3 regions of the Bradyrhizobium sp. AUGA SZCCT0431 genome follow, and region 1 is predicted to be linked to each of the others. Evidence: predicted binding sites of a transcription regulator. Region 1 holds the regulator's gene; each other region holds the start of a gene.
What was found. The regulator PhoB, encoded in region 1, activates phosphate uptake and scavenging genes when phosphate is short. The targets are predictions, from matches to a motif close to TGTCATNNANCTGTCAT.
Positions count from the first base shown of each region.

Region 2: JQ567_RS06075 (acetoacetate decarboxylase) is a predicted target of PhoB. The motif match lies at 2,848-2,864, and genes of this name have one in related genera.
Region 3: JQ567_RS16065 (esterase-like activity of phytase family protein) is a predicted target of PhoB. The motif match lies at 3,249-3,265, and genes of this name have one in related genera.

Region 1 covers NZ_JAFCLR010000008.1:144,630-151,780, reverse strand. The annotation lists gene JQ567_RS09845 (aspartate aminotransferase family protein) at 1-1,114, opposite strand, end outside; gene JQ567_RS09840 (GcrA family cell cycle regulator) at 1,683-2,192, shown strand; gene phoB (phosphate regulon transcriptional regulator PhoB) at 2,353-3,054, opposite strand; gene phoU (phosphate signaling complex protein PhoU) at 3,142-3,858, opposite strand; gene pstB (phosphate ABC transporter ATP-binding protein PstB) at 3,882-4,703, opposite strand; gene pstA (phosphate ABC transporter permease PstA) at 4,700-5,545, opposite strand; gene pstC (phosphate ABC transporter permease subunit PstC) at 5,550-6,548, opposite strand; gene pstS (phosphate ABC transporter substrate-binding protein PstS) at 6,763-7,151, opposite strand, start outside.
Region 2 covers NZ_JAFCLR010000005.1:48,131-55,281, reverse strand. The annotation lists gene JQ567_RS06085 (acyl-CoA carboxylase subunit beta) at 1-1,537, shown strand, start outside; gene JQ567_RS06090 (IclR family transcriptional regulator) at 1-48, shown strand, start outside; gene JQ567_RS06080 (patatin-like phospholipase family protein) at 1,644-2,807, opposite strand; gene JQ567_RS06075 (acetoacetate decarboxylase) at 3,036-3,818, shown strand; gene JQ567_RS06070 (transporter) at 3,966-4,985, shown strand; gene JQ567_RS06065 (carbohydrate porin) at 5,011-6,351, shown strand; gene JQ567_RS06060 (MFS transporter) at 6,358-7,151, opposite strand, start outside.
Region 3 covers NZ_JAFCLR010000014.1:141,763-148,913, reverse strand. The annotation lists gene JQ567_RS38175 (hemin uptake protein HemP) at 104-310, shown strand; gene JQ567_RS16080 (hemin ABC transporter substrate-binding protein) at 331-1,284, shown strand; gene JQ567_RS16075 (iron ABC transporter permease) at 1,281-2,384, shown strand; gene JQ567_RS16070 (heme ABC transporter ATP-binding protein) at 2,381-3,181, shown strand; gene JQ567_RS16065 (esterase-like activity of phytase family protein) at 3,323-4,678, shown strand; gene JQ567_RS16060 (enoyl-CoA hydratase-related protein) at 4,873-5,709, opposite strand; gene JQ567_RS16055 (mucoidy inhibitor MuiA family protein) at 5,852-7,151, opposite strand, start outside.

The DNA.
Region 1 (7,151 bases):
TCAGAGGCGCGAGGAAACGGACGACATTGTCGCCGGCGCCGACCGTCAGCAGCTTCTGGTCGCGCAGCGCGGCAACGAGATCGCCCGAGGGCACCACGGCCTTGACGCCGATCAGCAGCCCTTCGCCGCGCACTTCCGCGAGCACGGAAGGATAGCGATCGACCACGGAGGCGAGCTTCTGTTTCAGCAGCAGCGACACTTTCCGCACGTGGTCGAAGAAGCCGGGTTTGAGCATCACGTCGAGCACCGCGTTGGCGGAGGCGATCGCCAGCGGGTTGCCGCCGAAGGTCGAGCCGTGCGAGCCCGGCGTCATGCCGGAAGCCGCCTCTGCCGTGGCGAGACAGGCGCCGATCGGAAAGCCGCCGCCGAGCGCTTTTGCCAGCGACATGATGTCGGGCGTGACGCCGAGGCGCTTGTAGGCAAAGAGATCGCCGGTGCGGCCCATGCCGGTCTGCACCTCGTCGAAGATCAGCAGCAGGCCCTTGTCGTCGCACAATTGGCGCAACGCCTTGTAGAACGCATGCGGCGCGCTGCGGACACCGCCCTCGCCCTGCACCGGCTCGATCAGGATGGCGGCGGTCTGCGGCCCGATCGCCTTCTTGACCGCTTCGAGATCGCCATGCGCGACCTGGTCGAAGCCGTCCAGCGGCGGACCGAAGCCTTCCAGATATTTGGCTGAGCCGGTCGCCGCCAGCGTGCCCAGCGTGCGGCCGTGGAACGCGCCTTCGAAGGTGACGAGGCGATAGCGCTCGGGATGTCCCTTGGCGGCGTGATAGCGGCGCGCGACCTTGATCGCGCATTCCATCGCTTCCGCGCCGGAATTACAGAAGAACACCAGATCGGCAAAGCTCTGCTCGCACAACCTTGCTGCAAGCTTGTCGCCGTCCGGGCTCCTGAACAGGTTCGACATGTGCCAGAGTTTGGTGGCCTGCTCCTGCAAGGCCGCGACCAGATGCGGATGGCAATGGCCGAGCGCATTCACCGCCACACCCGAGGTGAAGTCGAGATAGCGCTCGCCGGACGTCGAGATCAGCCACGCGCCTTCGCCGCGTTCGAAACCGAGATCGACTCTCGCGAATACGGGAAGCAGATGCGACGGGGCGCTGTTGGTCATGGCTATCACTGACGGTTAGAGACCGGCCACATAGCGTGCATTGGCGCGAACGCGGCACAGCCGGTCTTGCGAAAACAAAACGTGCCGCCTTTTCGGGGCGGCACGTGGCAGGCATTCTATGCGGGCTTTGGACCGTGTCAACACGCCGAAATCCTCTTGTTTTGAGCATGATCTCCGGGCAAGCGCTTTGCGCTTGTCCCGAGGGAAAACCGGCGTCCACTTTTCCGGATCATGCTCGAACCGCTTTCCTGCGGTGCAAGATAAAGCAATCCGTAGCATTCCGGTGCCGTGGAAAACTCCAATTGCAATGCATAAATACCGGAACATGTGGACGCACGGACGCGGACTCTTGCGCCAGAGTCCCGCCATATTGTAGCGTCTGGGCTGTCGGGTACGACATCTCGTGCGGAAGTACTGACCCCTAGAGTCCATTTTGTGAGGCGTAAACGTTCGGGCGGCTTTTTGCGCCCGGCGAGGGCTAAGGGATTCTGCCCGCTGGGATTTTTGAGAATTGGCATCGCCAGCGCTGCCCCCGGATTGGCCGGCTCTGTGCGAAGGGAAGAATGCGATGACGGTATTGACCTGGTCCGACGAGCGCGTCGAGCAGCTTAAAAAGCTCTGGGAGGGCGGACTTTCCGCCAGCCAGATCGCCGCGGAACTCGGAAATGTGACGCGAAATGCAGTGATCGGCAAAGTGCACCGGCTGGGTCTTTCCGGCCGTGCCAAGAGCCCCTCCTCGGCCGCGCCGCGTCAGCGCAAGGCGCGCCCCGCCCAGCAGATGATGCGGGTGGCGCGCCCGGTGTCGCGCGGCAACACCGCGCTGGCCCACGCCTTCGAGGTGGAGATGGAGCCGGATCCGGTCGCCTACGACAATGTGGTGCCGATGAGCCAGCGGTTGACGCTGCTCGAATTGAACGAGGCCACCTGCCACTGGCCGATCGGCGATCCCTCCAGCTCGGAATTCTTTTTCTGCGGCGGCAAGGCGCTCACCAGCCTGCCCTATTGCGCACATCACTCGCGCATCGCCTATCAGCCGGCCTCCGATCGCCGCCGCCCGGCGCCGAAGCCGACCAGGTAAGGGCACGCTCACTGATGTCGTCCCGGCGAAGGCCGGGACCCATAACCACCGATAGCAGTGGTTATGCCTGGCTGGAGCTCCAGCCTTTTTAAAGCAATCAATATTTGTGGTTATGGGTCCCGGCCTTCGCCGGGACGACGCAAACCTGTTTACGCCGCGCCTACTCCACCTTCGCAAACCGGTCATCCAGCGCGTAGCCGGCGCCGCGCACGGTGCGGATCGGGTCCTGTTCGCGGCCGGGATTGAGCAGTTTGCGCAGGCGGCCGATATGCACGTCGACGGTACGCTCGTCGATATAGATGTCGCGGCCCCAGACGCTATCGAGCAGTTGCTCGCGGCTGAACACGCGGCCGGGATGTTCCAGGAAAAACTCCAGCAGGCGATATTCGGTCGGCCCGAGATCGATCGGACGGCCCGAGCGCGCGACGCGGCGTTTCTCGCGGTCGAGCTCGATATCGCCATAGGTCAGCACGGTGGCCAGCCGCTCCGGGCTCGCCCGCCGCAACAGGCCCTTCACCCGCGCCAGCAGCTCCGGCACCGAAAAGGGTTTTACGATGTAGTCGTCGGCGCCGGTCGCCAGCCCCCGCACCCGTTCGCTTTCCTCGCCGCGCGCGGTCAGCATGATGATCGGCAGCGCCTTGGTCTCCGGCCGCGCCCGCAAGCGGCGGCACAGTTCGATGCCGGACAGGCCCGGCAGCATCCAGTCCAGCACGATCAGGTCTGGCACCCGCTCCTTCAGCCTTGTATCGGCGTCGTCACCGCGGGCGACGGTTTCGACCTCATAGCCTTCGGCATCGAGGTTGTAGCGCAGAAGCGTGGTGAGCGCTTCCTCGTCTTCAACCACCAGAATGCGTGCGTTCATCTATGTCAGCCTCTTGTGTTTTGACGCGCTGTCGATACGCGAAAAACGTCTCTCGTTCGGTTGTCCGTTCCGCTACTGGTTCCGCTTCTAGTTTCCTGGCACCGTCGTGGCAAAATTCGTCATGTCGCCCTTCGGGCGCTTGTCGAGGATTTGCTGGCCTTCGATCATGTAGAACACGGTCTCGGCGATGTTGGTGGCGTGGTCGCCGATCCGTTCGATGTTCTTGGCGCAGAACATCAGATGGATGCAGAACGAGATGTTGCGCGGATCTTCCATCATGTAGGTCAGGAGTTCGCGGAACAGCGAGGTGCAGATGGCGTCGACTTCCTCGTCGCCCTTCCAGACCGCCATCGCCGCCGGCAGATCGTGCGACGCGTAGGCGTCGAGCACGGACTTGACCTGCGACTGCACCAGATCGGTCATGTGTTCGAGACCGCGGATCAGTTTCAGCGGCTGGAAATCGTTCTCCAGCGCCGCGACGCGCTTGCCCATGTTCTTGGCGAGGTCGCCGATCCGCTCCAGATCGGTGGCCACCCGCATGGCGCCGACGATCTCGCGCAGGTCGATGGCCATCGGCTGGCGGCGCGCAATCGTCAGCACCGCGCGTTCCTCGATGAGGTGCTGCAGGCGGTCGATCTCGGCGTCGGAGGCGACGACGCGTTTTCCGAGCGCAACATCGCGCCGGATCAGGGCATCGACGGATTCGGTGATCATGCGTTCGGCAAGGCCGCCCATTTCGGCGACCAGGCGGGTCAATTCCTGAAGATCGCTGTCGAACGCCTTCGCGGTATGTTCTGAAGCCATTGTCTTCTCCTCGCGATGTGCGCTTAGCCGAACCGGCCGGTAATGTAATCCTGGGTGCGTCGATCGCTCGGCGAGGTGAAAATCTTGTTGGTGTCGTCGAATTCGACCAGTTCACCGAGATACATGAAGGCGGTCTTGTCCGAGACGCGCGCCGCCTGCTGCATGTTATGGGTCACGATGGCGATGGTGTAGTCCTCCGACAATTCCTGGATCAGTTCCTCGACCTTGGCGGTCGAAATCGGGTCCAGCGCCGAGCAGGGCTCGTCGAACAGGATCACTTCAGGGCGCACCGCCACGGTGCGCGCGATGCAGAGCCGCTGCTGCTGGCCGCCGGACAGGCTGAGGCCCGATGCATTCAGCTTGTCCTTGACCTCGTTCCACAGCGCACCACCACGCAACGCCTTTTCGACGCGGCCGTCCATCTCGGATTTCGAGATCTTCTCATAGAGGCGGATGCCGAAGGCGATGTTTTCGTAGATCGTCATCGGAAACGGCGTCGGCTTCTGGAACACCATGCCGACCCGGGCCCGCAGCAGATTGAGATCGAGCTTGGGGTCGAGGATGTTGGTCTGGTCGAGCATCAATTGCCCGGTCGCCTTCTGGCCCGGATAGAGGTCATACATCCGGTTGAAGATCCGCAGCAGCGTGGACTTGCCGCAGCCGGACGGCCCGATGAAGGCGGTGACGCGGTGGGTGCCGAGCGTGAGGTTGATGTTCTTCAGCGCATGGTGCTCGCCATAGTAGAAATTCAGGCCGCGCGCGGTCACTTTCGGCGGCGCGTCGGGCAAGGCGACCTGCGGAACAGGTCCGTTCGCAGCACTCACGGATACGGAAAGATCGTTCATTTTGCTGTCCTCTCGGCGCCAAGGATGCGCGCGCCAATATTCAGGGCAAGTACGGTCAGGGTGATGAGCAGCGCCCCGCTCCAGGCGAGCTGCTTCCAGTATTCGTAGGGGCTTTGGACGAAGTTGTTGATGGTGACCGGCAGGTTCGCCATCGTCTTGGTGAGGTCGAGGCTGAAGAACTGGTTCGACAGCGCGGTGAACAGCAGCGGCGCGGTTTCGCCGGCGACGCGGGCGGTGGCGAGCAGTACACCGGTGATGAGGCCGGCGCGCGCGGCGCGGTAGGCGATGCGCTTGATCACCAGCGAGCGCGGCAGGCCGAGCGCGGACGCGGCCTCGCGCAACGGATTGGGCACCAGCAGCAACATGTCCTCGGTCGTGCGCACCACCACGGGGATCACGATCACGGCAAGCGCCAGACAGCCGGCAAAGGCCGAGAAGCCGCCCATCGGCACCACGATCGCGCCATAGACGAACAGGCCGATGATGATCGAGGGCGCGCTGAGCAGGATGTCGTTGATGAAACGGATCACCGAGGTCAGCTTGTCGTTCCTGCCGTATTCGGCAAGGTATGTGCCGGCGAACAGGCCGAGCGGCGCGCCGATGCCGACGCCGATCACGGTCATGATGATCGAGCCGACAATCGCGTTCAGCAATCCGCCGTCGGTTGATCCCGGTGGAGGGGTATTCTGCGTGAAGACCGCGAGATTGATCCCGGCGAGGCCGTTAAAGAACAAGGTAAACAGGATCAGCCCCAGCCAGGTGACGCCAAAAACCGCGGCGCCGAGGCACAGGACCTTGACGACGATGTCGACGCGGCGGCGACGGGTATAAATCGGGTTCATGATCTTAATTCCCCGCCTTCTTTTCCAGCCGCATCAGCATTATCCGCGCGGCCGCCAGGACGAAGAACGTCAGCACGAACAATAGCAGCCCCAGCAGGATCAGGCCGGATTGGTGCAAGCCGTCGCTCTCGGCGAATTCGGATGCGATCGCCGCCGAGATCGTAGTGCCCGGAGAAAACACCGAGCCCGTGATCTTGAAGGCGTTGCCGATGATAAACGTCACCGCCATGGTCTCGCCAAGCGCGCGGCCGAGCGCCAGCATGATGCCGCCGATCACGCCGACCTTTGTATAGGGGATCACGACGTTGCGGACGACTTCCCAGGTGGTGCAGCCGACGCCGTAGGCGGCTTCCTTGAGCACCGGCGGCACCGTCTTGAACACGTCGACCGAAATCGCGGTGATGAACGGCAGCACCATGATCGCAAGGATCAGCGACGCGTTGAACAGGCTGAGATAAGACGGCGGACCAGCGAAGATGGTGCCGAGAATCGGGACGCCATCGAACACCTTGATCACAAACGGCTGAAAACTGTCGGCCATGAACGGGCCCAGCACGAAGAACCCCCACATGCCGTAGATGATCGAGGGGATGCCGGCGAGCAATTCCACGGCAATGCCGATCGGGCGACGCAGCCACTGCGGACAAAGCTCGGTGAGGAAGATCGCGATGCCGAGCCCGACTGGGATCGCGATCGTCATCGCGATCACCGAGGTGACCAGCGTGCCATAGATCGGCCCGAGTGCGCCGAGCACCGGCGGATCGTTGGATGGCGCCCAGCGCGAGGTGAACAGGAAGGAGAAGCCATATTCCCTGATCGCCGGCCAGGCGCCCGCGATCAGCGAGACGATGATGCCGCCGAGGATGAGCAGGACCGAGATCGCGCAGGCGCGCGTGATCCAGTAAAATGTCACGTCGCCAAACTTGAAAGCGCTGAGAGCTTTGGCGCGATCGTAAGGTCCGGCAGCTTCCATTATGTCGCTCTGAACCGCCATGTCTGCCACGCCAATCCCCTGTACTGTATAGCCCAACTGCCCTGGTTCCGGCGCCGGTTTTGCACCGGACATTGCCACCAGATTTCCTGGTAGCCGGACCGCCCTGTATTCGCCCTCCAGCCCGGAGGGAAAGACCCAACCCGGAGAGACCGGGTTGGGTAGAGTGGGAGCACGCTCCCGTTGTTCGCCGGGCCGGAACGCGGCCCAGATCTTTGTTCTCGGCTCAGCTCTTGATCTCGGCGGTCCAGGTCTTTTCGATCATCTTGACCACCGAGTCCGGCATCGGAATGTAGTCGAGTTCTTCAGCCATCTTGTCGCCCTTTGCGAAGGCCCAGGTGAAGAACTTGATGGCTTCCTTGGCAGCCGCCTTGTCGGTGGCGTCCTTGTGCATCAGGATGAAGGTCGCGCCGGTGATCGGCCATGAAGCTTCGCCGGCCTGGTCGGTGAGGATCACGTAGTAGTTCTTGGCGCCGGCCCAGTCGGCATTGGCTGCTGCGGCCTGGAATGCCCCAATGGTGGGCTGCACGGTCTTGCCCGCCTTGTTGATCACTCCGGCATGGGTCAGCTTGTTCTGCTTGGCGTAGGCGTATTCGACATAACCGATCGAGTTCT
Region 2 (7,151 bases), on a different contig from region 1:
CGACCTCGCCCGGCGCGAAGCGTTCGCGCGCGAGATGGGAGGCGTTGACAAGGTCAAGCGTCAGCACGACCAGGGCCGGCTCACCGTTCGGGAGCGCATCGACAGGATCGTTGACCAGAAGTCCTTCCACGAAATCGGCGCCATCTCCGGCATCGCCGAATATGACGAGAACAGCGAACTCAAGCACCTGACGCCCGCGAACTGCGTGTTCGGCCGGGCCAAGGTCGAAGGCCGTTCGGTGGTCGTCGTTGGCGACGATTTCACCGTGCGCGGAGGCTCGGCCGACGCCTCGATCTCCGCCAAGCCGTTGATGGCCGAAGAGATGGCGCATGATTTCCGGCTGCCGATCATCCGCGTGATCGAAGGCTCGGGCGGCGGCGGCTCGGTGAAGACGATCGAGACGCGAGGGGCCGCCAATCTGCCGGGCGGCGTCGGCGGCACGCGCTGGTACTGGTTCACGACGGCGAACATGGCGCGCGTGCCGGTGGTGGCGCTCGGCCTCGGCTCGGTTGCAGGCCTCGGCGCGGCGCGGCTGGCGGCGAGCCATTATTCTGTCATGACCAGGAATTCGGCGATGTTCGTCGCGGGTCCGCCGGTCGTGAAGCGTCTCGGTCAGGACCTGACCAAACAGGAACTGGGCGGCGCCGACATCCAGACCCGCGCGGGCGGTGTGGACGATGCCGTCGATACCGAGGAAGAGGCGTTCGAGCGCGCCCGGCGCTTCCTGTCCTATTTGCCGTCATCGGTCTACGAACTGCCGCCGGCCACGCCCTGCACCGACGATCCGGAGCGCGCCGAGGAAGCACTGATGAAGGCGGTGCCGCGCAATCGTCGTCAGGTCTACAAGATGCGCCCGATCATCGACGCTGTCGTCGACAAGGGCTCGTTTTTCGAGGTCAACGCCAATTTCGGCCGCCCGATCATCACCGGCCTCGCGCGCCTCGAAGGCCGCGCGGTGCTGCTGCTCGCAAGCGATCCCTTCCACTACGGTGGATCGTGGACCGCGGAAGCCTGCCAGAAGGTGGTGCGCTGGGTCGACTTCGCCGAAACCTTCCATCTGCCGGTGGTCTATCTGATGGATTGCCCGGGCTTCATGATCGGGCTCGAGGCCGAGAAGTCGGCGACCATCCGTCACGGCGTGCGCGCGATGGCCGCCGTCAACCAGAGCACCGTGCCCTGGTGCACCATCATCGTGCGCAACGCATTTGGTGTCGCCGGCGTCGTGCACCAGCCGGCCAACCGCTATTCGATGCGTTACGCCTGGCCGTCGGCCTATTGGGGCTCGCTGCCGCTCGAGGGAGGCATCGAAGCCGCCTATCGCGCCGACATCGATGCCGCGGAAGACCCGGCCGCGAAACTGAAAGAGATCGAGGACCGCCTCAACAAGCTTCGCTCGCCGTTCCGCTCGGCCGAAAAATTCTGGGTCGAGGAAGTGATCGATCCCCGCAAGACGCGCTCGCTACTGTGCGAATTCGCGCGGCTGGCTGAACGGGTCCTCACGACGGGGCCGGCGACGAACATGGCGATCAGGCCGTAGTTTCTCGTCATTGCGAGGAGCAAAGCGGACGAAGCAATCCATGGTTCCTCCGCGGCGCGATGGATTGCTTCGCTTCGCTCGCAATGACGGCTGAGTGAGACGCCGCCTACGTCTCGTTCTCCCGATGCACATCATGGATCACGATGCCCATGCCTTCGTCGGGCATCCGGATCCAGTCGCGGCGCTTGAGCGTGCGCTTGGTGTCCTCGTGGCCGCTCATCCAGTGCTCGCGCATCGAGGTGCCCGAGAATTCGTGGTCCTTGGCGTCGCCCTCATAGGCCTTCTGCTGGTAGATCAGTTGCAGGATGGCGATCTCGGGCAGATTGCCGATGCTCGACTTGATCTGACGCTCTTCGTCGGACAGCTGATCGTCGGGAATTCGTGACAGCGCCTTGTGCAGACGCGCTTTCAGGTTGTGCGTCTTGCGGTAGACGTCGGTGTTGTGGCGCGTGCGCGAGGAATACATGATGTCCTTGTGCCGGGCCATCACGTCCTGGATGTCGCGCGGCAAGGCTCCGCGCGCGCTGAACAGGTCGACCTGGAACACCAGCGAATTGAGGCTGTCTTCCTGGTCCAGGAGATGCTGCAGCGGCGTGTTCGAGACAATGCCGCCATCCCAGAAATGGTCGGTGCCGACCTTGACCATCGGCAGGGCAGGCGGCAGCGCGCCGCTCGCCATGATGTGCTCGGGAATGATCTCGTCGTCGGCGTTGTCGAAATAGATGAAATTGCCTGACAGCACGTTGACCGCGCCGACCGCAAACCGGATTCGCTTGTCGTTGATCATGTCGAAATCGACGAGCTCGAGCAGCGTCTGGCGCAGCGGCTCGGTGTCGTAATAGCTCGTCGCCGTCCGAGCGCCGGTGGCGCTGAGCCACGGATTGGTCATATGCGGCGTGAAGAAGCCGGGCTGGCCCAGCGTCGTCGTCATGAACGAGCTCGCGAAATTCCGCGCCTTGCGATAGATGTCGCCGTCCGGCGTGTAGTGCCAGATCTTGCGGCTGGTGATGCGGTCCCAGAAAATCTGCAGGCGTTCGAGCCGGCGCTCGGGCGGGTTGCCGGCGATGATCGCCGAATTGATCGCGCCGATCGACACGCCGCAGACCCAGTCCGGCTCGATATGGGCCTCGTGCAGGGCCTGATAGACGCCAGCCTGATAGGCGCCGAGCGCACCGCCGCCCTGCAGCACCAGCGCAACGCGGTCGCAGCGCTTCGGCCGCCAGCCGCGCGCATGAATGGTCTGTTCGAGATGTGGGGTTCGCGCGTCCATATTCATTACTCCAAAACTGCCCCGACAATTCCGCGCACTGGTGACGCGATGATGACAAATGCAACGATCGGCTTTTGCCGCCTCGCGCTTTTGCCCGCGCCTGAAACATTGGCGTGTTCGAAAAATGGAGATCGAAATTTGCGGTCATGACGCTGAAGGAAATCCCTCACATCCCTGTCAATTTCGGCCGCTAGCAATCGGCAGGACGATTTTCAGCAGGGGATTGCAATGCGCAGGGAAGACTTGCTCAAGTTTCCGTCGATGCCGGCCGCAGGGCCAAGCTATCCCGCCGGTCCGTATCGTTTCGTCAACCGCGAATTTCTCGTCATCACCTATGAGACCGATCCCGAACTGATCCGCGCCGGCCTGCCCGAGCCGCTGGAGCCGGTCGATCAGCCGATCGTGCACTATGAATGGATCAAGATGCCGGACAGTTCCGGGTTCGGCAGCTACACCGAATCCGGGCTTGTGATCCCGGCGTGCCTGCATGGCGAGGAAGTCAATTTCGTCTCGCAGATGTATCTCGACGACGATCCGCCAATCGCAGCGGGGCGCGAAATCTGGGGCTTTCCGAAGAAGTACGCCCACCCCAAGCTCGAAATCGTCAAGGACACCTTCACCGGCACGCTGGAATATGCCGGTCAGCTCGTGGCGATGGGCACCATGGGCTACAAGCACGAAAGCATGGCCGGCAACGGCGAAATCACGCGCGCCACGCTGTCGAAGACGCAGATCAATCTCAAGATGATCCCGGGCGTCGATGGCCGGCTCGAAATCTGCCAGCTTGTTGCGATCAACCTCACCGACATCGTCGTCAAGGGCTCATGGATCGGGCCGGGGCGGTTGCATCTGGTGCCGCACGTCAACGCGCCGGTGGCGGATTTTCCGGTGCGCCGGGTGGTCGGCGCCCATCATTTCCTCGCCGATCTGACGTTGCCGTTCGGCCGCGTGGTTCACGACTACAACAAGGAAGCCGACCAGGCGGCGGTAACCGGTCTCGCCGCGGAGTAGGCGGCGAGAGCGCTCTCTTCGGTGACATCAAACTGTAACAAAAACGCACTTGAATCGCCTGGCATGCATGAGGGCCGCTGCGGCTGAGTTCTCCTATGGCCGCTGCGCAGGGTTTGGCGGGGGCTGCTGATGTCTTCGATGGATACTTTGGCCGAGCCTGCAATAGGTGTGGGCATGCCGATAGCCGATGCCGCTTCGGCGATCCCGGGACTGGTGTGGGCGTTTCGTCTGCACAGCGATGGCAGCGCCGAGCCGCTGCCGATCAACGTGCCGATCGAATTCAGCCATGATGGCCGGCTGTGGCTGCACTTCAATCTGACTGACGCGCGGGCGCGGTCATGGCTGGCGGGTGCGGACGTGCCCCTACCGGCACGCGAGCTGTTGCTGTCGAAAGACAATTATCAGCAACTCCACATCTCGGACCATTGCGTCTACGGGGTGTTCTCCGATCTCGTTCGCGCCATCGACACCGCGACCGAAGAAACCGGATTTCTTCGCTTCGCGATGACCGAACGGCTCCTGATCAGTGGCCGGCATCAGGCGCTTTGCGCCGTCGATGCCACCCGCCGCGTGCTGGAGAGTGGTCATCGCGTCGATACCGTCGCCGCATTGCTGGAGAAGATCGTCGACGAGGTCGCCGATACCATGGACCGCATGGCCGACAAGATCGGCACCGCAATCGACAATATCGAGGAACGGATTCTCGCAGGCGAGACAAGATCGGAAATGCGCGCAGCGCTCGGCCGGTCGCGGCGAACCTGCGTGCGGTTGCACCGGCAGCTGGCGGGCTTGCGCGTGCTGTTCCACCGGCTCGAGCAGAAGAGCGTTGAACACCTCAGCCCGGCGCTGCGGCTTCAGGCCGGAAAACTGGCGCAGCGGCTCGATGGTCTCGACCACGACATCGTCGAACTGCGCGAGCGCAGCCGCCTCCTGGAGGAAGAAATTCATTTCAAGATGGAGGAGGAAAGCAACCGGCACCTCCATACGCTGTCCATCGTCACGACGATGCTGCTGCCGCCGACACTGGTGACAGGTATCTTCGGCATGAACACCAAGGGCCTGCCGCTCACCGACACCGAAACCGGATTTTTGTGGGCGGCGGCGATCATGGTTGGCGTCGCCGGTGCGGCCTATCTCGCCATGCGCCGCTCAGGCTTCTTCAAATAAAGCAGTCGGCGACGGTATCGATACCATGTACAGCGTTCTTTCCCGCGCCGTTACCTTGCTTGCGACGGCGGCCTGTCTTGTGCTCGCACCGCTCGCGTATGCCGACACGACTCCAGCAGCGAAAAAAGACACACGGGAATTATTGGCCGATGCCGGCTATCAGTTCAGCCTGGTCTATATCGGGGAAGGGCTCGCCAATATTTCCGGCGGCATGCGGACGGGGGCGATCTACACCGGCCGTCTCGATTTGGGCACCACGATCGATTTGGAAAAGGTGGCGGGTTGGACCGGTGCCAGCTTCCACGCCAACATGTTCCAGATCCACGGCGACGGGCTGTCGCGCAGCTATATCGGCAATCTGATGCTAGTGAGCGGCATCGAGGCGTTGCCGGCCACGCGGCTTTACGAATTCTGGGTCGAGCAGAAGCTGCTCGGCGGCAAGCTCGCCGTCCGTGTCGGACAGCAGGCGTCCGACATCGAATTCATCGACAGTTCCTATGACGACATCTTCGTCAATTCGGCGCTGGGCTGGCCGGGCCATGCCGGCATCAATTTGCCGAGCGGCGGGCCGTCGCCACCACTCTCGGTGATGGGCATCAGGGTGAAAGCCGAACTCTCGGACCGGCTCACGGCGTACTTCGCGCTGTTTAACGGCGACTCGGCTCCACCAGGGCCGGAAGACCCGCAGATCAAGAATCCGCACGGGCTGTTGTTTCGCGTCAGCGATCCGCCGTGGTGGATCGCGCAGCTCAAATACAGGGTTCAGCTTGGTGAAAGCCGGCTGCCCGGGACGATCACCGGCGGCGGCTGGTATCACATGAAGTCGTTCCCCGATCAGCGGTTCTCCGCCGACGGCCTGTCGCTGGCCGATCCCAACAGCAACGGCGAGACCGCATGGCGGCGGCGAAATCCCGGCGTGTTCATGGTCTACGAGCAGTTGTTGATGCGCGCAGCGCCGGGCTCCGACAAGGGCATCGCCTTCTTCATGCGCGCCTCGATGAGCCCGTCGGACCGCAACCTCGTCAGTGCCTATATCGATGGCGGCTTTCTGTTCACAGGCTTCAGCGCGCAGCGCCCGAACGACAGGTTCGGGATCGCAGGGACCTTTGCGCGGATTTCCGATCGCGCCCGCGCGCTCGACCGTGACATGCAGATATTTACCGGCACGCCATATCCGGTCCGCAATTATGAGGCGATCCTGGAGATCACCTACCAGCACGAAGTGCGGCCAGGCTTTTTGTTGCAGCCGGTGGTGCAGTACATCGCCCATCCCGGCGGCGGCGCGCCCGATCCGAACGATGCGACGCAGACAAAGCGCATCAGGGACGGGGTGATGGTGGGTGTTCGCACCACCATCACTTACTAAGTTGAGCTAGGCCGCGGCCACCGCCACCGCCGGCTTCGGTGCCGGCCTCGCGATAGCCAGCGTGATCAGCGCCGCGACGATGCAGAGCGCGCCGGCGACGAAGAAGGCGGGCACATAGGTCGCATAGATCGTCCGCGACAGACCCGCGCCGAAGGCGGCAATGCCGGCGCCCAATTGGTGGCCGGCGAAAATCCAGCCGAACACCAGGTTGGCGCGTTCCGGGCCGAACCGTTGCGCGGTTAGCCGCACCGTCGGCGGCACGGTGGCGATCCAGTCCAGCCCGTAGAACATCGCAAACACCGACAGGCCGTAGAACGAGAAATCCGTAAACGGCAAGAACAGCAGCGACAGTCCGCGCAGGCCGTAATACCAGAACAGCAGCCAGCGATTGTCGTAGCGGTCCGACAGCCAGCCGGACACGATGGTGCCGACGAAGTCGAAGATGCCCATCGCGGCAAGCAGGCTCGCGGCCTGGACCTGCGGGATGCCGTAATCGAAGCACATCGGAATCAGATGCACCTGGATCAGGCCGTTGGTGCTGGCGCCGCAGACGAAGAAGGTACCGAACAGGATCCAGAACACTTTCGTCTTCGAGGCGTCGCGCAAGGTGCCGAGTGCCGCGGCCATGATCGGTGCATTGCTCGGCGGCGGCGCTACGATCGGCTCGGTGCCCCCATCGCCGTAGGGCCGGAGGCCAAGGTCGCTCGGACGGTCGCGCATGATCATCGCCACGGCAAAGGCCGCGACCCCCAGCATCACGCAGATCAGCGCCAGCGCGTTCCGCCAGCCATAATGCTCCG
Region 3 (7,151 bases), on a different contig from region 1:
GGCGCACTTTATATCTATTGTAAATTGCCGCGGTTGGATTGCGCTTCGGCCCAACTATACAAGGTTGGATCATAAGAACTTCTTTGGGGCACAACAGAATTAGATGGCCGCACCTTCCGGAGACAAACTCGGAGACGCCACCGGGAAAGCAGGGAATCCCCCTGTTGCGGGGCGATCGGTGGTCATGAGCGGCAACCGGCTCGACAGCCGCGAGCTGTTTGCAACCGAACGCGAGATCATCATTGCGCACGGCGAAGAGAATTACCGCTTGCGGCTGACGTCGCAAAACAAGCTGATCCTGACCAAGTGATGCCTGCAAGTGATCCCTGGATGACAATTTCCCGCACACTCGCTCTGCTCGCCACGACCTGCGCCTTCGCCATTGGCGGCGCCGCGCTGGCGGCGGGCATTACGGTGCATGACGCGCGCAACCGCGACGTCACGATTTCGGATCCGGCGCGGATCGTTTCGATCGGCGGTGCCATCACCGAGATCCTCTACGCGCTCGGCTTTGAGGACCGGCTGGCCGGCGTCGACGCGACCAGCCTCTATCCGACGTCGGCGCTGCGCGACAAGCCCAATGTCGGCTATATGCGCCAGCTCTCGGCCGAGGGCGTGCTCGGGCTCAACCCTTCACTCGTGCTCGCCGTGCAGGGATCGGGGCCGAAGGAAACCATGGACGTGCTGGAGGCGGCGAAGGTGCCGCTGGTGCTGGTGCCCGAAATCTTTTCCGAACAGGGCCTGCTCGACAAGATCAAGCTGGTCGGCCGCGCCATGGGCGCCGACGCGCGCGCCGAATGCCTGACCGCGGCGGTATCCGGCGACCTGGCGCAACTGCGTGCGCTGCGCGCCAAAGTGACAAAACCCGTGCGCGTGATGTTCGTGATGTCGCTGCTCAACGGCCGCGCCATGGCGGCCGGCCAGAAGACTGCGGCGAATGAAATCATCGCGCTGGCCGGCGGCGTCAATGCGATCGACAGCTATGAGGGCTACAAGATCATCAATGACGAGGCGATCGTCGCCGCCAGGCCCGACGTGGTGCTCTCGATCCAGCGCAGCAAGGATTCGCTGGAAGCCGAAGCGGTCTACGTCCATCCGGCCTTCGCGATGACGCCTGTGGTGGCGAACAAGGCCTTCATCTCGATGGAAGGCCTCTATCTGCTCGGCTTCGGCCCACGCACCGCCGCCGCCGCGCGCGACCTCTCGGTCAAGCTTTATCCGGCGCTAGCGCCGCAGGCAGAGAAGTTCACGCCGGCCGTGCTGACGGCAAATTGCCGGCAATGACCGCGGCGGCGCCGGCCGAGACGGACGGCGCGAAACAACGTCGCAGCGGCACCGCGCTGCGGCCCGCCGCCATGCTGACGCTGGTTGGGTTGCTGCTGGCGCTCGCCGGTGCGGCGCTGATCGCACTCACGATGGGCGCTGCGGGAATTCCCTTGTCGCGGCTTCCGGCTGCTCTCGGCCTGTGGACGGATTCCTCGCCGCATCCGCTGGCGGTACGCGATCAGCTCGTGCTGTGGTCGATCCGGATTCCGCGGATCGCGGCGGCGGCGATGGTTGGCGGCCTGCTCGCCGCGTCCGGCGCCATCATGCAGGGGCTGTTTCGAAATCCGCTGGCCGATCCTGCCCTCGTCGGCGTCTCCAGCGGCGGCGCGTTTGCGGCGGCCAGCGCGATCGTGTTCACCGACAGCCATCTCGGCGAAAGCCTGCGCTTCATGCAGAACCAGTTGCTGCCGCTCGCGGCCTTCTTCGGCTCGCTGGCGACCACCACCGTGCTCTACGGCATCGCCAGCCGTTCGGGCCGGACCTCAATTGCGATCTTCCTGCTGGCGGGGCTGGCGATCGCCGCGATCGCCAATGCCGGCATCGGGCTTCTGGTGTTCATCGCCGAGGATCGCCAGTTGCGCGACATCACCTTCTGGCTGCTGGGATCGCTGAGCGGCGCGACCTGGCCCAAGGTCGCCACGCTGGCGCCGGTGCTGCTGTTCGCCCTGATCGCCTGCCTGTGGATTGGCCGCGGGCTCGACGTGCTGGTGCTCGGCGAGGCCGAGGCGTTTCACAGCGGCGTCGACGTCGAGCGCCTGAAGCGGATTTCGATCGTGCTGGTGTCGGCGATGACCGGCGTTGCCGTGTCGATCTGCGGCGTGGTCGGATTTGTCGGCATCGTGGTACCGCATCTGCTGCGGCTGGTGATCGGGCCGGCGCACCGGCTGCTGCTGCCGGCCTCGGTATTATCAGGTGCGATCCTGCTGGTCGGCGCCGATACGCTGGCGCGCACCATCGTGGCGCCTGCCGAAATGCCGATCGGTATCCTGACCGCGGCGGTCGGCGCGCCGTTCTTCCTTGCCATGCTGCTGCGCCAGCGCGGGCTGGTCGGACTATGAACCCGATCCTCGAAGCGCGGTCGGTCTCGCTGCGGATCGGCGACGCGACCCTGGTCGACGCCATCGATCTTCGCGTCGCTGCCGGCGAGATGGTCGCGATCGTCGGGCCCAACGGCGCCGGCAAGTCGACGCTGGTGCGGATGCTGTCCGGTGACCTCCGCCCGACCCGCGGCCATGTCGAACTCAAAGGGCGCGACATCGATGCCTACAGACCGCGCCAATTGGCCCAGCATCGCGCCATGCTGTCGCAGCACGTCACCGTCACCTTCCCGTTCACGGTCGAAGAGATCGTGGCGATGGGCGCCGGCGACAACAGCCGCGCCGCCGCGCAAAGGCTGGTCGAGACGGCGCTGCACGAGGTCGGGCTGGAGCGCTTCAGCCACCGGCAATTGCCGACCTTGTCCGGCGGCGAACAGCAGCGCGCGCATTTTGCCCGCGTGCTGGTGCAACTCGCCCGCGGCGAGGCGCAGCACGGGCCGGGATTGCTGCTGCTGGATGAGCCGACCTCGAGCCTCGACATGCGCCACCAGATCGACCTGGTGGAAACAGCCAAGCTGCGCGCGCGCAATGGCACGGCTGTGATCGCGGTGCTGCACGACCTCAACCTGGCGATGCGTTTCGCCGACCGGATCGTGCTGCTGCACCGCGGCAGGCTGGCGATCGACGGCGGCCGCACCGACGCCATCACGGCCGAAACCATCCGCCGCATCTTCGAGGTGGATGTCACGGTCGAATATACCGACCATGGCGTGCCGTTCCTGCTGCCGCAAACCATGCGACCGGTCGCGACCCGCTAGCCGCCCAAGGATCCTCGTTCGCGCGGGCGGCGTAAGGCCGCAACTTTATCCAACAGCATCACCGGCGTTTCACAAAACTGTCAGGTGGCTGTTGCAAGGTCCTCCGAGAACACGGCATCGCTTCTCACAGGAGATATTACCATGCGCATGTCACTGCTCTGTTCCGTCGCCTCCGTCTTTCTGGCTACAGGTGCCGCGTTTGCGCAAGGCGAAGGCGAGTTTCCCGCCACGCTGAAGGGCCACGCCATCCTCCCCGCCCAATCCTTTGTCGAGGCCCCCGCCGACGCGCCTGATGATCTCAAGACGTCAGGCAAATACACCACCGGTCGCCGCGTGGATGCCGTTGGCAGCGTGATGGGAAAATCCTATGAGCGCCCGACCGGCGTCGCGCTGCCCTTCAAGGGCCAGCCGCTGCAGGGCCATTCCGGCATCAAGGTGATGGCAGACGGTTCGTTCTGGGTGCTCACCGACAACGGCATGGGCTCGCGCTATAACTCCGCCGACTCGATGCTGTACCTGAACCGCCACAAGATCGACTGGGCGACCGGCAAGATCGACCGCCAGGAAACCGTCTTCCTGCATGATCCCGACAAGAAGGTACCCTTCCGCATCGTCCACGAAGCCACCGCCAAGCGCTACCTCACCGGCGCCGACTTCGACACCGAAGGTTTCCAGATCATCGGCGACACCTTCTGGATCGGCGATGAATTCGGCCCCTACATCCTGAAAGCCGACAAGACCGGCAAGGTGCTCGCCGTGTTCGACACCACCGCCGACGGCAAGCCGGTGCGTTCGCCCGATCACTGGTCGGTGCAGTCGCCGGGCGCGCCCGGAGCCAGCTACACCACTGTCAACCTGCGCCGCTCCAAGGGTTATGAAGGCTTTGGCGGATCGAAGGACGGCAAGTTCCTCTACGGCCTGCTGGAAGGCCCGCTGTGGGATGCCGAGAAAAAAGATTGGGAAAAGGTCGACGGCAAGGAAGCCGCGCGGATTCTCGAATTCGACGTCGCGGCGGAAAAATTCACCGGGCGCTACTGGCACTATGTGTTCGAGGCCAACGGCCACGCGATCGGCGACTTCAACATGATCGACGCGTCCTCCGGCCTGATCATCGAGCGCGACAATGGCGAAGGCACCGCGGACAAGGCCTGCCCGCAAGGCACCCGCGGCGAAAACTGCTTCCCGGACCTCGCAAAATTCAAGCGCGTCTACAAGGTCGAACTATCAGACGCCAACGCCAGCAAGCCGGTGCGCAAGGTCGCCTATATCGACCTGATGAAGATCCGCGATCCCGACAAGAAAGCAAAGAAGCCGCTCAATGACGGCGTGCTGACGTTCCCGTTCTTCACCATCGAGAACGTCGACCGCGTCGACGACACGCATATCATCGTCGGCAACGACAACAACCTGCCGTTCTCCTCGAGCCGCGATCCGAACAAGGCCGACGACAACGAGTTCGTGCTGCTGGAAGTCGGCGAGTTCTTGAAGGCGAAGTAAAGGCCTCCACCCTATCGGCCGTCATTGCCTGCGACAAACGCGAAGCGTTTGCGCAAGGGAGCGAAGCGACGAAGCAATCCATCTATCCCCGCGCAGGGAGATGGATTGCTTCGCGGAGCCTGTCATCGGGCGCGCATTCGCGCGACCCGTTGGCTCGCAATGACGGTGGGGATCTAGTCACTGCACTCGCGCGGTTACTCCTTCCGCGTCCGGTAATCCCCGAACGTCGCGTCGCGCTGGTCGAGCTGTGATTTCACGCTTCCACCGTCGCGGCGGAATGTCGACATGTAGTTGCGGCTGGCCTCCGTCGTGAACGCCAGCGCCTGGATCTCGGTGCCGGCGCGCATCGCGGCGCGGGCGCCCATGATCTCCATCGCGCGGTGCACCGAGCGCTTGTTGAGCTGCTGCAACTCAATCGGCACTTTGGCGGCGCGCTCGGCGAAATCCAGCGTGCGCGCGTCGAGCTCTTCTAGCGGAAACGACCGCGTCGCAAAGCCCCATTCGGCGGCCTCGCGGCCGGACATCGCGTCGCCGGTCAACATCAGCTCCATGGCGCGGCGCATGCCGACCAGCCAGGGGTGATACTGCATGTCGGGCGGACTCATCAGCCGCACCGGCGGATAACCGATCTGCGCATCGTCGGCGACGTAGACGATATCGCAGGCGGTCGCGAGCTCCGTGCCGCCGGCAAGGCAATAGCCGTGCACCTGCGCCACCACGGGTTTTGCAAGATCCCAAATCCCGAACCAGCCCTCGACGACGTGCCGCGACCATTGGCCGGGGCCTGCGGCCGAGTGATAGGGCTGGTCGACGCGGTTATCCGCCGACAGATCATACCCTGCGGAAAAACAGGGACCAGCGCCGCGAACAATCGAGATCGAGATATCAGGATCGCGGTCGGCCTGCTCCAGCACCTCGAACACTTCCGCCCGCAGGCGGTTGTTCAGCGCATTCCGCTTCTCCGGGCGATTGAGCGTGACGCGCCGGACCCGCGGACGGGGATCATCGACGAGAATGTGTTCGTAGGGCATTGGCAGTTTCTCCCTGTCTGCGGACCTGTTCGGCGGTCCTTGGGCTTGCGCTGATGCAGACATCAGAGAGGAAGTCTGTAGTGACAGCAAGGCCGCGGGATGCAGGTCAGCACCCCGCGGCCCCGTGACTAAACTCAGCCGGTCAGCCGGCCGGGGTCATCACGATGCCCTTGTCCTTGGGCCAGCGCACGCGCCACGCAAAGCCGATATCGCGGACTTCGCCGGCCTTGGCCTCGAACGCCCATTCCAGCACGCCGCGCTTGTCGCGCAGGTTGGTCGTGGTCGGCGGCGTCGAGGACGACAGCATTTCGACCTGGATGTCCTCGTTCTCGCTGACCGGCAGTTGATCCTCGATCGCGACTCTGATCGGGAAGTCGTGGCCGTTGCGGATGGTGGTCTTGAACGAGCGCTCATCGGTCTTCGACGTCGTCACGATCAGGCCGGCCGAACCCTCGTTGCGCTTGATTGTCGTGCGCTCGATCTTGATCTTGTCGTCGGCGCCGAAGCCGAGCCGCACCGTTTCGTCCTTGCCTGCGGCGGCCATCTGGCCGCGACCGACGAACACCCCGTCGCGATAGATCGAGACACGGCCGGGCAGCAATGGCGCGTCCTCGGTCTGCTTGAAGCTGGCTTCGAGGAACGCGGTCGGGTCCAGCACCGGTACGGCGCGGACCGCAAGATCGGGCGCGATGATCGCGCTGGAGACGCGCAGGCTTTTGGCCCCCTCGCTCGCGCCGAGGCTGACACGGCCGGGAATTTTGAACACCACCTGGAAACCGCTGACTTCGGCTGAGGCCTGCTGTTCGTCGGCACGCTCACGTTCCGAAGCTGCTTCTGCTACCCTGGCCGCCGGGGCGGCGCGCACCAATGGCTTGGTGGCATCCATGCCACCGCTGACGGATGCGGCAGCCCGCGGCGGCGGCGGATATTGCACGATCAGCGAGTTCAGATCCTGCGCCTTGCCGCCGCGCGCGGTGCGCACGGTGGAAACCGCGAGCGCGACATTCGACCAGTCCTCGCCGGTGTTCTGGGTGATTTCGGCGCGGCGCACCAGTTCGAGCGCGGGCTTGCGGTCCTTGGCGCCGGTATCGAGACGGGCATCATACAGCGGCGTCCAGCGCGCGTTGCGCACCGCATAGGTCACCCGCAACGTGGCCTTGGTCGCGGCCGCCGCGGCGAGCTCGATCCGGACCTCGAGCTTGCTCGGCGGCTTCTGGGCCCGGTCGGCTTCCAGCCGCGCAATCTCGCGGTCGAGTTCGCGCTGCTTGCGCTCGGCATCGCGGATCGCGCTGTCGGCGGTGGCGACCTCCTCGGCCACGGCGGCAAAAGCCGCGCGCCATTCGGCAATCGGGCGCGCCTCGCCTTTGTCGCCGATGCCGGCCGGCGAGGCTTCCGCAAAGCGCTCGGCGAATTTGCGTCGCGCCGCGGCTGAATTGATCGCG